Linked DNA regions of Shimia isoporae. Each later gene encodes a partner of the first gene's protein in a complex. Links are inferred from orthologs where the notes say so. Each region holds a gene or a part of one and is shown on either strand. Other genes may lie near its edges.

What was found.
Region 2: the proteins of BXY66_RS14140 (region 1) and xseA are in contact, whole or in part, in a cryo-EM structure (PDB 8TXR), measured with the Escherichia coli proteins. The link is inferred for Shimia isoporae from one-to-one orthologs.

Annotation. Positions count from the first base shown.
Region 1 is NZ_SMGR01000002.1:546,797-553,984, forward strand. The notes cover bases 2,525-5,500. They hold BXY66_RS14140 (exodeoxyribonuclease VII small subunit), read left to right. Parts: upstream 2,525-3,879; coding sequence 3,880-4,122; downstream 4,123-5,500. Other genes in these bases: BXY66_RS14130 (Hint domain-containing protein), read right to left, coding at 2,525-2,741; BXY66_RS14135 (histone deacetylase family protein), read left to right, coding at 2,948-3,883; BXY66_RS14145 (polyprenyl synthetase family protein), read left to right, coding at 4,159-5,028; dxs (1-deoxy-D-xylulose-5-phosphate synthase), read left to right, coding at 5,044-5,500. Outside these bases: BXY66_RS14125 (response regulator), read left to right, coding at 1-453; more of BXY66_RS14130, read right to left, coding at 459-2,524; more of dxs, read left to right, coding at 5,501-6,972; BXY66_RS14155 (SDR family oxidoreductase), read right to left, coding at 7,056-7,188. UniProt on the Escherichia coli protein: Bidirectionally degrades single-stranded DNA into large acid-insoluble oligonucleotides, which are then degraded further into small acid-soluble oligonucleotides.
Region 2 is NZ_SMGR01000005.1:162,539-169,690, reverse strand. What follows is about bases 1,647-4,586. They hold xseA (exodeoxyribonuclease VII large subunit), read left to right. Parts: upstream 1,647-2,327; coding sequence 2,328-3,845; downstream 3,846-4,586. Other genes in these bases: BXY66_RS19160 (alkane 1-monooxygenase), read right to left, coding at 4,273-4,586; BXY66_RS19165 (hypothetical protein), read right to left, coding at 3,842-4,234; purD (phosphoribosylamine--glycine ligase), read right to left, coding at 1,647-2,253. In the rest of the region: BXY66_RS19185 (FG-GAP repeat domain-containing protein), read left to right, coding at 1-297; BXY66_RS19180 (helix-turn-helix domain-containing protein), read right to left, coding at 307-918; more of purD, read right to left, coding at 991-1,646; more of BXY66_RS19160, read right to left, coding at 4,587-5,307; rpmG (50S ribosomal protein L33), read left to right, coding at 5,503-5,670; BXY66_RS19150 (GNAT family N-acetyltransferase), read left to right, coding at 5,776-6,288; BXY66_RS19145 (hypothetical protein), read right to left, coding at 6,296-6,682; BXY66_RS19140 (Bax inhibitor-1/YccA family protein), read right to left, coding at 6,793-7,152. UniProt on the Escherichia coli protein: Bidirectionally degrades single-stranded DNA into large acid-insoluble oligonucleotides, which are then degraded further into small acid-soluble oligonucleotides.

The DNA.
Region 1 (7,188 bases):
GCCAAAGGTGAAACCGAAGACCGCATCCGCGGGCTTGAGGCCGGCGCCGACGACTACCTCGCCAAGCCGTTTGAGCCCAAAGAACTGCTTCTGCGCATCAACGCCATTTTGCGTCGCATGCCGGAACCCGAAGGCGATCAGGCCGTCCCGAAAGTTCTGCACCTTGGCTCTATCCGCTATGATATCGACCGTGGTGAGATGTGGCAGGGCGAAGAACCCCTGCGCCTGACAGCCACCGAAAGCCAACTGATGCGCATCTTCTCGAAAACACCCGGCGAACCGGTGACCCGTACGAAACTGGTCGAGGAACTGGGCCGCGACAAAGGTCAGGCACAGGAACGCGCCGTCGACGTGCAAATCACGCGTCTGCGCCGCAAAATCGAAGAAGATCCGAAACAGCCACGGTATCTGCAAACCGTGCGTGGCGCCGGCTACATGCTGGCACCTGACTGACGGTCTCAGGCCACGCGGAACCTCCGCGCGGTTTCGCCGTAGAATGCCATCGTCTCGTCCCTGTCGGCACACCCCAACACACCTGGAAACAGCGTATCGATTTCTTCGCGGGTTTCAGGCGCCATTGCCTTCATGGCCATAGGGCCGGGATACAGGCTTTCTGTGGGATAGCCGTTGGAAAACACGATCTGATGGCTTTCGAACATCATGTGGTAGTAGGTAACGCCCCGCTTGCCGCGCGCCACACGCGACCCCGCCATGAACCGTTCCAGGTGTTTCGCGCGCACCAGCACGTCATCTGTGCCGGGCAGGATAATTCCGTGTTGCGGTGACACCAGCAGTGAGCGCTCCGTCCCCAAGGCCGCTGCGCTGACCAGTACCGGCAACAACTTGGGCTGCGCCAACAACTCGGCATGGCTCAGAGTTGTCGAGCCGATCCACACGATCTTTTGCGGTCCGTTATCAAGAGTGGACACAAGATCGCCCGCCTGCAGGTCTTCGACCGCGCGCTCACCGAATGGCGTCAGAATACCGGTTCCGGTGGTAAAACAAACAACGCCGGTGTTGTCTGCCGTCAACTGTGCATTGCCCGAGAACGTCAGGCTACCATCGCCGAACTGAACGTTGTCGGAATAGTCCACGGCATTACCGCGGATATCAAAAGCGTTCGACTGGTTCAGAACCCCGTCATCCGCAAGGTCCGCCTTCATCTCACGGAGATTGTCGTAGTGGCCGGAGAGATCAACAAAGTCGTTGTTGGTTGGATCGCCATCGCCGATGGCGCCCGAGTTTCCGGTATTGAAGTCCGCAATCGTGTCGTTGCCGCCGGACACAACAAAAATGTCGTCTCCGCGCCCGCCAAAAAGGATATCGTCGCCGTCTCCGCCGAACAGGCTGTCGTTGCCTGCATCACCCTTGATGGTGTCGTCGCCAGCACCGCCGATAACCGTATCGTTGCCTTCGCCGGCAGCAATGTGGTCGTTACCGGCCTCGGCACCGTCCTGAAACGTGAGGTCCATCCGGTCAGCCGCCAGGTTGGTGCTGTCTTTTGCCACGGATACAAGCTCGATCGACTGAATCGGCTTGCTTTCCATGATCGCCGCGTCGTCGTTGAAGCTCATCTCGGGAGCGAGGAACAGGTCGCCGTCTTCCGTCTGGAAAACCACAGCCGTGATCATCTCGGTGGTGCCATCCTCAAAGGTCACCTGTGCGTTGAACACAGCCACAGCATCCAAAGCGGTGGGCGTTCCGTCGATATCAACGGTTTCGGGATCACCACGGTTGTTGCTGTCCGCAATACCGTCGCCATCGGCGTCATCCACCTGCACGCGCACCTGATTTGAACCCAACGGATCCATGTCGCTGCCGTAAGATCCCAGAACCACCTCGGCGCCGTCCGCAAGCGAATCCATGTCGAGCGCCTTGCCCATGTGCAGGGCGGTCCACTCTGACTGGATCGTGCCCGTGCCGACGGTTGTAGAGGCGCTATCGCCATAGATCAGGTCGTCGCCTTCACCCGCATCAATTCGATCGTGACCTGCACCACCGTCAATCGTGTCGTTGCCGCTGCCGCCCGAGATCACGTCGTCGCCGCGCCCTCCAAGCAGACTGTCCGCGCCATCGTTTCCGGAGATCACATCGTTGCCAGTGCCACCTTCGATGGTGTCGTTGCCACCAGCACCTTCGATCGTGTCGTCACCCAACCCCGCAACAACCGAGTCGTTTCCACCAGTGATCTGGTCCCCGTCCCGATCCGTGCTTCCAAGCTTGATGACATCATCACCGGCAGTGCCGTCAAACTCGCCATCGGGTTGCATGAAATCAACGTCCATGCGATCCGCTGCAAGATCGCTTGTGGCTGTGGCGACGCTGTTGAGCGTGATCGATTCGATCGCGCCTGATTCCATCGCGGCATGGTCCGCGTTGGCGGACATCTCAGGAACCAGATAGGTCTCGCCGGTCGTCGACTGAACAATCACGGCCGTGATGTCAGCCGTCGTGCCATCCGCGAAGGTCAACGTCGCGTTATACTCCACCAGCGCGTCGTAAGTTTGTGGCGCTCCGCCATCGATCGTGAACTTGTCGTTGGCCTGTGTGTTGTCCGTCAAGTAGTTGGAATAATTAGAATTATACTGCGAGAAGCTCTGCACCTGCTGATGGAGCGGGCTAGTGCTTTCACCGAAAGTGGATCCGACAAGTATAGAGGCATTCTCCGCTGTGGAGTTGCCTTCGTTGGGATCAAGCGTGGGAAGCACGCCAAGCGAAATGACGTCAAAAGTTCTGGCCATAATTTCGGTACTCGTTCAGGTCATCGCACCGCTATCCGACCAAGGTAAATTCGCCCCTAAATTATTGGTTCAAATACATTTCAAGCTCTAGCAAACCCGACCTATGCAAAGACCACGTCGTCGCGCCTTGCCCCGCGATTTCTCTCGCAAATTCCCCTTTGCGCATGTCAAACTGACAGCAACCGATTTCAGCACACGGACCCCAGATGCCCACCGTACTTTTCACGCACCAGAGTTCCCTCAATCACCAAACGCCCGCGGGCCATCCGGAGCAAATCGCCCGCATCGAACATATCAATGCCGCGCTCAACGCTCCGCAATTTGCAGCGCTTGACCGGCGCGATGCTCCGAACTGCGACGACACCGATATTCTGCTGTGCCACCCACAGGCCCATCTGGATGCAATCACCAACGCAGAACCAGCGTCGGGCACCGTCGCGCTGGACGGAGACACCCATATGTCCCCGGGGTCGACCACGGCCGCCCGCCATGCCGTGGGTGGCTGTGTGGCCGCGGTCGATGCGGTTCTTTCCGGTGATGCAAACAACGCATTTGTCTCGTGCCGCCCACCGGGTCACCACGCGGAACAGACCACGCCAATGGGGTTTTGCCTCTTTGGAACCGCGGCCATCGCTGCCAAACACGCGCTTGAACGGCATGGCCTTTCGCGGGTTGCCGTGGTCGACTTCGACGTCCATCACGGCAATGGCACACAAGCCCTTTTGTGGGACGAGCCCCGCTCGTTGTTCATCACGTCTCACCAAAATCCGCTTTGGCCCGGAACCGGAATGCCGGGCGAGACAGGCGCCTCCAATAACGTGCAGAACTGGCCCCTCCCGCCGCACTCCGACGGCCGCTTGATGCGCGCCACGTACGAGGCCGAAATTTTTCCCGCATTGCGCCATTTCAAACCTGAGTTATTGATCATCTCTGCCGGTTTTGACGCCCACGCCGACGACCCGCTGGCGCAACTCAACTGGGCCACCGAAGATTTCGCATGGCTGACGCGCGAACTCTGCGGCATCGCTCGCGAATGTTGTGACGGCAAGGTGGTCTCGACTTTGGAAGGCGGATATGATCTGAACGCCTTGGCGGCTTCGGTCGCCGCACATGTCCAAGTTTTGATGGAGTCTGCCGCATGAGTGACACGCCAATCAGCGAAATGAGCTTCGAAGCCGCCATGCGCGAGCTTGAACAGGTTGTCGGTCAACTGGAACGCGGCGATGTGGAACTCGAAAAATCCATCGCGCTGTACGAACGCGGCGCCGAGCTGAAAAAGCGCTGTGAGGCAAAGCTCAAGGAAGCCGAGGAAAAAGTGGCCGCGATCACGCTGGACGGCGACGGTAACCCCAAAGGGCTGACCCCCGTCGAAGGCATGTAACGCACCCGTTCGCTGACTCGAATACAGGACCGTTCGGTGTTCCAGACCCGTCTCAAAGAAACTGCATCCCTGATTGAAGCCCACCTGCAAGCCGTGATGGCTCCGTTGGGCGATCTTCCAGTTGTCGAAGCCATGCGCTACGCAAGCGCCGGAGGCAAACGCCTGCGCGCGTTTTTGGTGCTGGAAAGCGCGCGTTTGCATGGAGTGGCACAGGCAAACGCCATTTGGCCGGCCGGCGCCATCGAAATGATCCACGCATATTCTCTAGTGCACGACGATCTTCCCTGTATGGATGACGACGAGTTGCGTCGCGGCCTGCCAACCGTGCACGTGAAATGGGATGAAACGACCGCCGTATTGGCGGGGGACGCGCTCCAAACTCTTGGCTTTGAAAGCGTGTCGCGATCAGAGTGTCATCCCGATCCGCTGGTTCGTGCTGACCTCACCGTGACACTCGCCCGCGCGGCAGGAGCCCAAGGGATGGTTCTGGGCCAAGCGCTCGACATTGCTGCTGAAACGGCCCCCACCCCGCTCACTCTGGACGAGATAACGCACCTTCAGGCGGGAAAGACCGGAGCATTGATCGCATGGTCTGCAACCGCTGGCGCCATGATGGCACGGGCAGACACCGCACCACTGATGCGTTACGCAACCGACCTCGGTCTCGCCTTCCAGATTGCAGATGACATTCTGGATATCGAAGGCGATGCGGACAAGGTCGGCAAGGCCGTCGGCAAGGACGTCGACGCGGGCAAAGCCACCTTTGTTTCCTTGCTCGGACTGGATGGCGCCAAGGCGCGAGCCCGCGACCTTGTGACGGATGCATGCGACGCGCTTTCGCCTTATGGTCAAGATGCTGATACCTTGCGGGAGGCCGCCCGTTTCGTTATCTCGCGGGACAGCTAGCAAAAGGCACGCGCGATGTCCGCCAGACCAGAGACCCCCCTGCTTGATCAGGTCACTTCTCCGGAAGACTTGAAACAGTTTTCAGACGCCCAGCTGACCCAGTTGGCGCACGAGCTGCGCTCCGAAACTATTTCTGCCGTGTCCGAAACAGGCGGCCACCTCGGCGCGGGTCTCGGCGTGGTGGAGCTGACGGTTGCTCTACACGCTATTTTTGATACGCCCCGCGACAAGATCGTCTGGGATGTGGGTCACCAATGCTATCCGCACAAAATCCTTACCGGCCGCCGCGATCGCATCCGGACCTTGCGTCAGGAGGGCGGCCTTTCCGGTTTCACCAAACGCTCCGAGTCGGTCTACGACCCCTTTGGCGCCGCCCACAGTTCCACCTCGATTTCCGCCGCGCTTGGTTTTGCCACCGCCCGTGACCTTGGCGGCCAATGCGACGGCGGGCTTGGTGATGCCATCGCCGTTATCGGCGACGGCTCGATCACCGCGGGCATGGCCTATGAGGCAATGAACAACGCGGGCCACCTGAAAAAACGCCTCTTTGTGGTTCTGAACGACAACGACATGTCCATCGCGCCGCCGGTTGGCGCAATGTCGGAGTATCTGAGCCGCCTTTATGCGGGCGAGCCGTTTCAGGAATTCAAAGCCGCGGCCAAAGGCGCAGTCTCGCTTTTGCCCGAACCCTTCCGCGAAGGTGCCAAACGCGCCAAGGAAATGATCAAGGGCATGGCCGTGGGTGGCACTCTTTTTGAAGAGCTCGGCTTTTCCTATGTCGGCCCGATTGACGGGCACGACATGGACCAGCTTCTGCCAATTCTGCGCACCTTGCGTCAGCGCGCAACCGGTCCGGTGATGCTGCATATCATCACCAAAAAGGGCAAAGGCTATGCTCCGGCCGAAGGCGCACCGGACAAGGGCCACGCCACCGCGAAATTTGATGTGGTGACCGGCAAACAGCAGAAAGCACCCTCAAACGCTCCGTCCTACACTTCTGTTTTTGGCAAAGCACTGACCGAGCTCGCAGCCGACGACCCGCGCATCTGCGCCGTGACCGCCGCCATGCCTGACGGTACAGGCCTGAACCTGTTTGCCGAACGTTACCCAAGCCGGTGTTTTGACGTCGCCATTGCCGAGCAACATGGCGTGACCTTCTCCGCTGCATTGGCTGCGGGCGGTATGAAACCTTTCTGCGCGATGTATTCGACGTTCCTGCAACGCGGATACGATCAGGTTGTCCACGATGTCGCCATTCAACGGCTGCCAGTACGCTTCGCCATCGATCGCGCTGGTTTGGTTGGCGCCGATGGAGCCACACACGCTGGCAGTTTCGACATCGCCTACATGGCCAATCTGCCGGGCATGGTGGTCATGGCTGCAGCCGATGAAGCCGAGTTGAAACACATGGTTGCCACAGCAGCCGCCTACGATGACGGCCCGATCGCGTTCCGCTATCCACGCGGCGAAGGCGTAGGGGTGGAACTGCCGGAAAAGGGCGATGTGCTGGAAATCGGCAAAGGCCGCATAGTGACCGACGGCAAGCGAGTCGCGCTTCTGTCTTTCGGTACCCGTCTTTCAGAAGTCCAGAAAGCCTGCGAAGCTCTGTCCTCCAAAGGCATCTCTCCCACAATCGCAGATGCCCGCTTTGCCAAACCCTTGGACGAGGCAATGATCCTCGATCTGGCCGCCAATCACGAAGCGCTGATCACCATCGAGGAAGGGGCGATCGGTGGCTTCGGCAGCCACGTGGCCCAGCTGCTTGCGGAAAACGGTGTGTTCGACCACGGCCTGAAATTCCGCTCGATGGTTCTGCCCGACATCTTTATTGATCAGGCCTCGCCCAAAGCGATGTACGATGTCGCTGCGATGAACGCCGAACAGATTGAATCCAAAGTACTCGACACATTGGGCATCGCCCAAATCGGCGAAAAATCCGCCTGACTTCCAAAGGTTGCGGGTTTATGCAGCTTCGCTGCACGGAACAGCCAAGCTGTTCCTATGGGTATTTGGGACCAGTAAGAAACTCAGTCGCGTTCTTCGTCCAACATCGCTTTGAGCGCGTCGCGATAGTTGGGATACTTCAGAACCACGCCCAGCTCCTCTTTGATGCGCGTATTCCTCACCCGCTTGCTGTCAGAATAGAAACTGCGCGCCATC
Region 2 (7,152 bases), on another replicon or contig:
TTGGCTTATATCGACCGGCCACATCTGGCAAAGACCCTGCGTGTCTGGCGCTATGAAAGTGGTGCGTTGACACAGGTGGCCAGTCGAAAGGGGCTCACGAACCACCGTATAGGCGAAGACTTCATCTCGGGTGGATTGCGCGACTGCGGGGACGGGACAGAAATGATAACCGCCGACGGGAGTTGGGGGAATGTCGTTGCAACACGTTTTGATGGCAAGAAACTGAGGTCTCAAACGCTCTGGGCGTTCAGGGGACAAAACTCGCTGAAGACTGCTTTGGACTGCAAGGTGCCCTGATTCACAAAGCTAGCGCACGGTCCCGTCACTCGCTGAATAGATGTGGCGTGTGCCGATTGCGCCAAGGGACTGGAACAGGCTGGTTGTATTGCTCACGCCAAATTTTTTGAGCAATTTTCCGCGGTGCACTTCAACGGTCCGGTTGCTCATCTCCAATTTCAGCGCGATTTCCTTGCTCGTAAGACCTTCTGCCAGCAAAGAGAATACTTCGCGTTCCCTTCGTGTCAGGGCCTGATACGGGCGCGTGTCGGATATATCGGCAAAGCTCCAAACGGCCCGTTGCAAAGGGTCTTCGGGGGTGAATGTGTGGCCGCGCACGCGGCACCAGAACATTTCCCCGCCCCGACGCATCATCACCCGTTCGTCCCAGTAGAAGTTGCTCTCCCGCAATTCCTGAACGCCGCGATTGCGGATGTTTGCGAACTCCTCCTGCGTTGGATAAAGGATCGCAAAGGTGCTGTCTTTGAGAGCTGCGCGTTCATAGCGGAACATATCAGCGAAGGTGGCGTTACAGTCGCGGATCACACGGTTTTCGGTCACCACTATACCCACCGGTGCAAAGGCAAAGGCGAGTTCGACAAAATTGCCGTCTGCGTAGGCTTGGTCCACGGACGTTGTCATGAAGTCCCCCCATAGTTGCACGGAGGATAGGGGGCGATCGCTGTCCGCGCAACGCCCGCAGAAATACGCGAGTCAGAGTGCCCGCCAACCGATGTCAGCACGATAAAACCCTTCCGGCCATTCGATTTGATCGATCATGGCGTAGGCGCGATCGCGGGCTTCTTGCAGGCTGTCACCGCGTGCAGTGACGTTTAGAACGCGGCCACCTGTGGCAGTGATGGCACCGCCCTTGGACGAAGTGCCAGCGTGGAAAACCATGTTCTTGCTGTCATGAACCAGGGTTTCGAGACCTTCGATTAACGAGCCCTTCACATAAGCGCCAGGGTAACCGTTGGCGGCCATAACAACTGTGATGGCGTGATCATTCGCCCAATTCACCTGGGTTTCGTGCAGGCGTTCTTCGGCCGCAGCATGCATCAGATCGAACGCCTGTGCGCCAAGACGCATCATTAGCACCTGACATTCAGGATCGCCGAAGCGGACATTGTATTCCACCAGCCGAGGCTGACCGTCTTTGATCATCAGTCCAACGTAGAGAACGCCTTGATAGGGCGTACCGCGCTTGGCCATCTCGTCGATGGTGGGCTGCACAATTTGATCAAGAGCTTTTTGAGCAATTTCGTCGGTCAAGACCGGCGCAGGTGAATATGCGCCCATGCCGCCGGTGTTCGGGCCAGTATCGCCTTCGCCGACACGTTTGTGGTCTTGTGCGGTGCCGACCGGAAGGGCTGTTTTCCCGTCACACAGGATGAAGAAGGAGGCTTCCTCTCCTTCCATGAATTCTTCGATCACGACTTCCGCGCCAGCGCCACCAAACGCGCCGCCAAACATGTCATCCACTGCGTCAAGCGCAGTTTGTTCGTCCATTGCTACGATGACGCCTTTGCCAGCCGCCAGCCCGTCTGCCTTTACAACGATGGGCGCACCTTCTTTGCGGATGTGTGCCTTGGCTGCTTCGGCATTCGTGAAGTGGCTGTACCCCGCGGTCGGCGCATTGGCGGCGTCACAAATTTCTTTGGTAAAGCTCTTGGAGGCTTCCAGCCTTGCCGCTGCTTTGGAGGGGCCAAACACCAGCACGCCTGCTTCGCGAAGTCGATCCGCCACGCCATTCGCCAGAGGCGCTTCCGGACCTACAATTACGAAGTCGATCGCGTTGGCTGCCACGAAATTCACGACCTCGCCGCCATCCTCGATGTCGAAGTCTGCGCAGTCCGCAATCTGGGCGATACCAGCATTGCCCGGGGCTACGATCAGCTTGTCACATTTGGGGTTTTGCATCACCGCCCATGCGAGGCTGTGTTCGCGCCCGCCGCTGCCGAGAATGAGGATGTTCATGGGTGTCGCCTTCCGCTTGGCCTTCGGTTGCGGGCGTTCTAAGCTGTGGCGAGCAGTCTTACAAGCGAGCCGAGATGTCCGATCTGATTGATGACCCGATTGAGGGCGAAAACGCTCCTGAATTCAGTGTTTCCGAGCTCTCCGGCGCGATCAAGCGCATGATCGAGGGCGAGTTTTCGCACGTGCGCATCAAAGGCGAAATCGGACGGGTGTCCTTTCCGCGCTCCGGGCATGTGTACCTTGACCTGAAAGATGACCGTTCAGTGATCGCCGCGGTGATGTGGAAGGGGGTTGCTTCCAGAATCGCGACGCGTCCTGAAGAAGGAATGGAAGTGGTTGCCACGGGGCGGCTCACCACCTTTCCGGGACAGTCAAAATATCAGCTTGTCGTCGAAGATCTGAAGCCCGCTGGCGTTGGCGCGCTAATGGCCATGCTAGAGAAACGCAAAGCGATGTTGCAGGCCGAAGGCCTGTTTGCACAAGAGCGTAAGAAGCCGCTGCCTTACCTGCCCGAAGTGATTGGCGTGGTGACGTCGCCGAGTGGCGCGGTTATCCGCGATATTTTGCATCGCCTGAGGGACCGCTTCCCGCGGAAGGTAATCATTTGGCCGGTTGCGGTCCAAGGCGAGCAGTGCGCGCCGCAAGTCGCCAATGCGATCGCGGGTTTCAACAATTTGTCGCCTGGTGGAGCATTGCCGCGGCCGGATTTGCTGATTGTCGCGCGTGGTGGGGGATCAATCGAAGATCTCTGGGGGTTCAACGAAGAGATCGTCGCGCGGGCAGTCGCGGCCTCTGACATCCCGCTGATTTCGGCGGTGGGACATGAAACCGATACAACGCTGATCGATTTTGTCTCGGACAAGCGTGCCCCAACTCCGACGGCGGCGGCTGAGCTGGCCGTACCCGTAAGGCTGGAAATTGCCGGCTGGGTCGAGGAGCAGGGCGCACGCATGACCAGAGGAATTGGGCAGGCACTTAGCGTGCGTGACCAGAGGCTGCGGGATCTTGCACGCGCGATACCGCGTGCGGATGCGCTCCTGCAAACGCCAAGACAGCGTTTGGATGCGGCAGGCGATGCTTTGCCGCGCGCGCTTCAGGCTGGCGTTCAGACACGCCGTGTGGCTCTTGCACAGTCCAGCGGCGGACTGCGATCACAGTCGCTGCAACGAATGATCGAGATCAGACGACAAACGCTGGGGCGGCACGCGGATAGGCTGACACCTGTCGGTTTGACCCGCGACATTGAGCGGCGCAAGGAAAAGGTATCCGATCTGAGTCGTCGATTGTCTGATGCTGGCGCGAGACAGGTGCAGTCCTTGAGGGACCAGTTGGCGGGTCTGGACAGAATGCGGGAAACACTGAGTTATCAGGCAACGCTTGAGCGCGGTTACGCGGTCGTACGAGGAGATGGCAACCTCGTAAAAACCGCGGAATTGGCAGGCAAGGCGAGCGAGATTGAAATCGAGTTCGCCGATGGGCGGCTCAAAGTCCAGCAAGGCGCTGTATCAGCGAAGCCGGTCACCAGTTCGAAACCAGCTACAAAACCCAAGCCAAAGAAGCCGGATTCACCGGAACAAGGTAGCTTGTTCTAAACACCGATTTCCGGGCCGAGACACACCATTTCTTCCCCGGAAGCCTCGATTTCGTAGAGAACAGTACCATCAGGTTCGCTTTCAAAACGGGCGGAGAGGCCTGCGCCCCCCTTGAAAAAGCTCCAGCATTGCGGCGAAGGGTTATCTTCGTAGATGAAACAGATGTGACCGTTGTCTTCGTACCAGAGACCGTCCTTGCACTGGCCATCCATAAATGACCAGCGCACCCGCCGGTCAGGAAGGTATTCTTCAACGCCGTATCGTGTGCCGTCAGCCGCGAAGAAGAGCGTTTTACCCGACACGTATGCCTCAAATTCCGATGCCGTCATCGCAGATTGAGACAACGCAGGAGAAGCCAACAGAATGGCAGCTAGTAGAAAGCGTTTCATGGAAACATGCTGCCACCGGACGATGAGTCGATCCAGTCTCAATCTCCGGAAGTTTGAAGGCGGGCGACACGCGGATCCATTACCCGGCGCCACATCCTCGGCCAGAGCGCCAAAGACCCCATAAGCGGCAGAGATCGGGGCAATGTAGGCATCTTCGAATCGTCAAGGCGGAGTGCAGGATATTCACGTGTTGGGTTCACGTGATGATCGGAATGGCGCGGCGCATTGAGCATCAGAGCGGAAGAGTAGAATTCTGGCGCATTCCAGCTGTGCTTTGGCCCCACCGGTTCGAATTTGCCGGAGTCATTCCGAGCGCGTTGGAGACCATAGTGTTGCACATAGTCCGAAACCAGCAATTGCATTTGTGCGTAACCTGATACGAGAACGTACGCGAAGAGGCCTTTCCACCCAAAAGCAAAAAAGCTGAGCGCCAAGAAGGCCAGGGCGCCGCCAACATATGCAAAGTAGGGGTGCGTCCAGAAAGGCGGAGTATCGGTTTTTCGGGCGCGTAAAGCGGTCTCCGCGCGCAAGCCTTCACGGAACGAACCGATCCAGGCGCGGGGCCAAAAACGATAAAAGCTTTCGCCCATTTTGGGGCTGTTCGGATCGTTGGCGGTGGCCACCCAAACGTGATGCACTTTGGTGTGGGCGCTTGTGTGATGGCCAAATAGCAATGAAATATAAACCAGCATGCCCAGCCGGCGTGGAAAACGCGACCCCTTGTGGATCAACTCATGTGCGTTTGCATTGCTTACCTGTCCGAAAAAAAGACCGAACGCCAGAAAGCAGAGGATTGTCTCAAGCCATCCTAGACCTGTTGCTCCTGATATCGCGGCAACTGCAAAGGCAATCAGAACAAGGTGGGCCATGCCGAGCAGGATCGAAAGGTGTTCGCCACTCGGAAACTCTCCGTCCTCTTTGGCCTGTGCGACGGCACCATGAACAAGCCTATCCATCAAATGCACGAAAGCCGTCATGTACAGAAAGGCCGCTAAGGTCCACCAGCCGCCGGCAATGGCTGCGAGGCCTAACAGCATAAGGGGAACAGAGGTGGCGATCCAGAACCAGATCATGAGACGGGCCTTTGACGAGATAGCCACTCGAGACTAGCGGCTTTGCAGGCAGGCGCAATGTGACGCTTCGGCACAATTTTTCGCAAGCCGCAAGTTTATTGGGGGAATCCCATTGACTCGGGCCAGCGCATCAGTAAAAGGCAGGCTTCATGAGAATTTCACGGGACGTGTGCGTCCCGGCGCAGGAGAAGACAAATGGCGAAGCCGACGACCATCAAGATCCGTCTGAACTCGACCGCGGGCACGGGCCATTTCTACGTGACCAAAAAGAATGCGCGCACAATGACCGAAAAGATGGTCGTACGTAAGTACGACCCGGTGGTGCGCAAGCATGTCGAGTACAAAGAAGGCAAGATCAAGTAAGATCCAAACTTCTGAGACAATGCAAAGGCCGCGCCACACACTAGGGCGCGGCTTTTTGCTTTTGAGATGCCGCGCCCTGAAAATAAATCCAACAGGACGCAAATTATGGAACATCCCTTTTTTATCAGACCCGCCCACTTGAGGGATCGTGAGGCGATCGATCGATTGCTGGAGCGGTCCTATCCCGAACTGCTGCCGCAGGACTATGATGGAGCGGTTCTGGATGCCGCTTTGCCAATTATCACCACGGCTCAGGACGCCCTGCTAACCAGTGGTACCTATTTCATTGCTGAATGTGCGGAGACAGACGACGTGGTAGGCGCGGGCGGCTGGACTGACTTTAGTCCGGTGCGTGGCGTCGGAGAGGCTCGACAAGGTCATGTGCGTCATGTTGCAACTCGCGCGGACTGGTTGCGTAGGGGAGTTGCAAAGGCCTTGATCAATGTAACTCTGGCCTCGGCGGAGGCGCACGGCATGAGCCGGTTGAGCTGTATGAGTACCCATACCGCGCGGGCGTTCTATCGCGCGATGGGATTCGCGGAGCAGGGTGAAGTTGAGCTTACTCTGGCCCCAGGCGTGCATTTTCCAGCGGTGCAGATGCAAATGGCGCTGACGTGATTGCGGATTATTGATCGATCAGCCCGCGCGCCTCGTCGCCTTCCAGGTTCACGAGGCGTGCGCCGCCAGACGTGGTGTCGAACACCAGTTCAGCGACACCCGCCTTGAATTGGCGAAGGCCTCCACGCCAGCGGACCCGATCTAGGATCAAGGCGCCTGGTGCTTCTATGTTCCACTTTGGATTGGCATTCAGCCAAGCATAGCAGCCTGTGCCATTGCGATTGGACCCGAAGCGAAATCTGAGAGCCGGTTGGTTGTTTTCGTCCACCCACACTCCCTCGAGAGTTTCCTCAAAACCGGTGCATAGGTGAGCCGTCCCCTTGGCGGCTTTGGGCGCAGCGTGTGCTTCGGCCGCCACGAATAAAATGGAGAGAGCGACAACAACGGATTTCATTCAGTTTACTCCAAACTTGCCTGATCAGAACGTAACATATTCATGCCCTGAAAAAATGAAAAAGGGCCGGTCGTTATGACCGGCCCTTTTCATAAAGGATTTGGGAACCGTTACTCGCGGTTGCCGAGGAACTGCAGCAGGAACATGAACAGGTTGATGAAATCCAAGTAGAGATTCAATGCACCCATGATTGCTGCTTTGCCCAGCCATTCGGTGTCGCCGCTGTGCGCGTGCGCCAAGTAGGTGTTCTTGATGTTCTGCGTGTCGTAAGCGGTCAGGCCTGCGAAGATCAGTACACCGAGGGCCGAGATCGCGAAGCTCATTGCCGAAGAGGCAACGAAGATGTTTACGATCGACGCCACTATAAGTCCGATAACGCCCATGATCAGGAATGTGCCGAGAGGGCCTAGATCACGCTTGGTCGTGTACCCGTAGAGCGAGAGGCCGGCAAAGGCGATCGCTGTAATCAG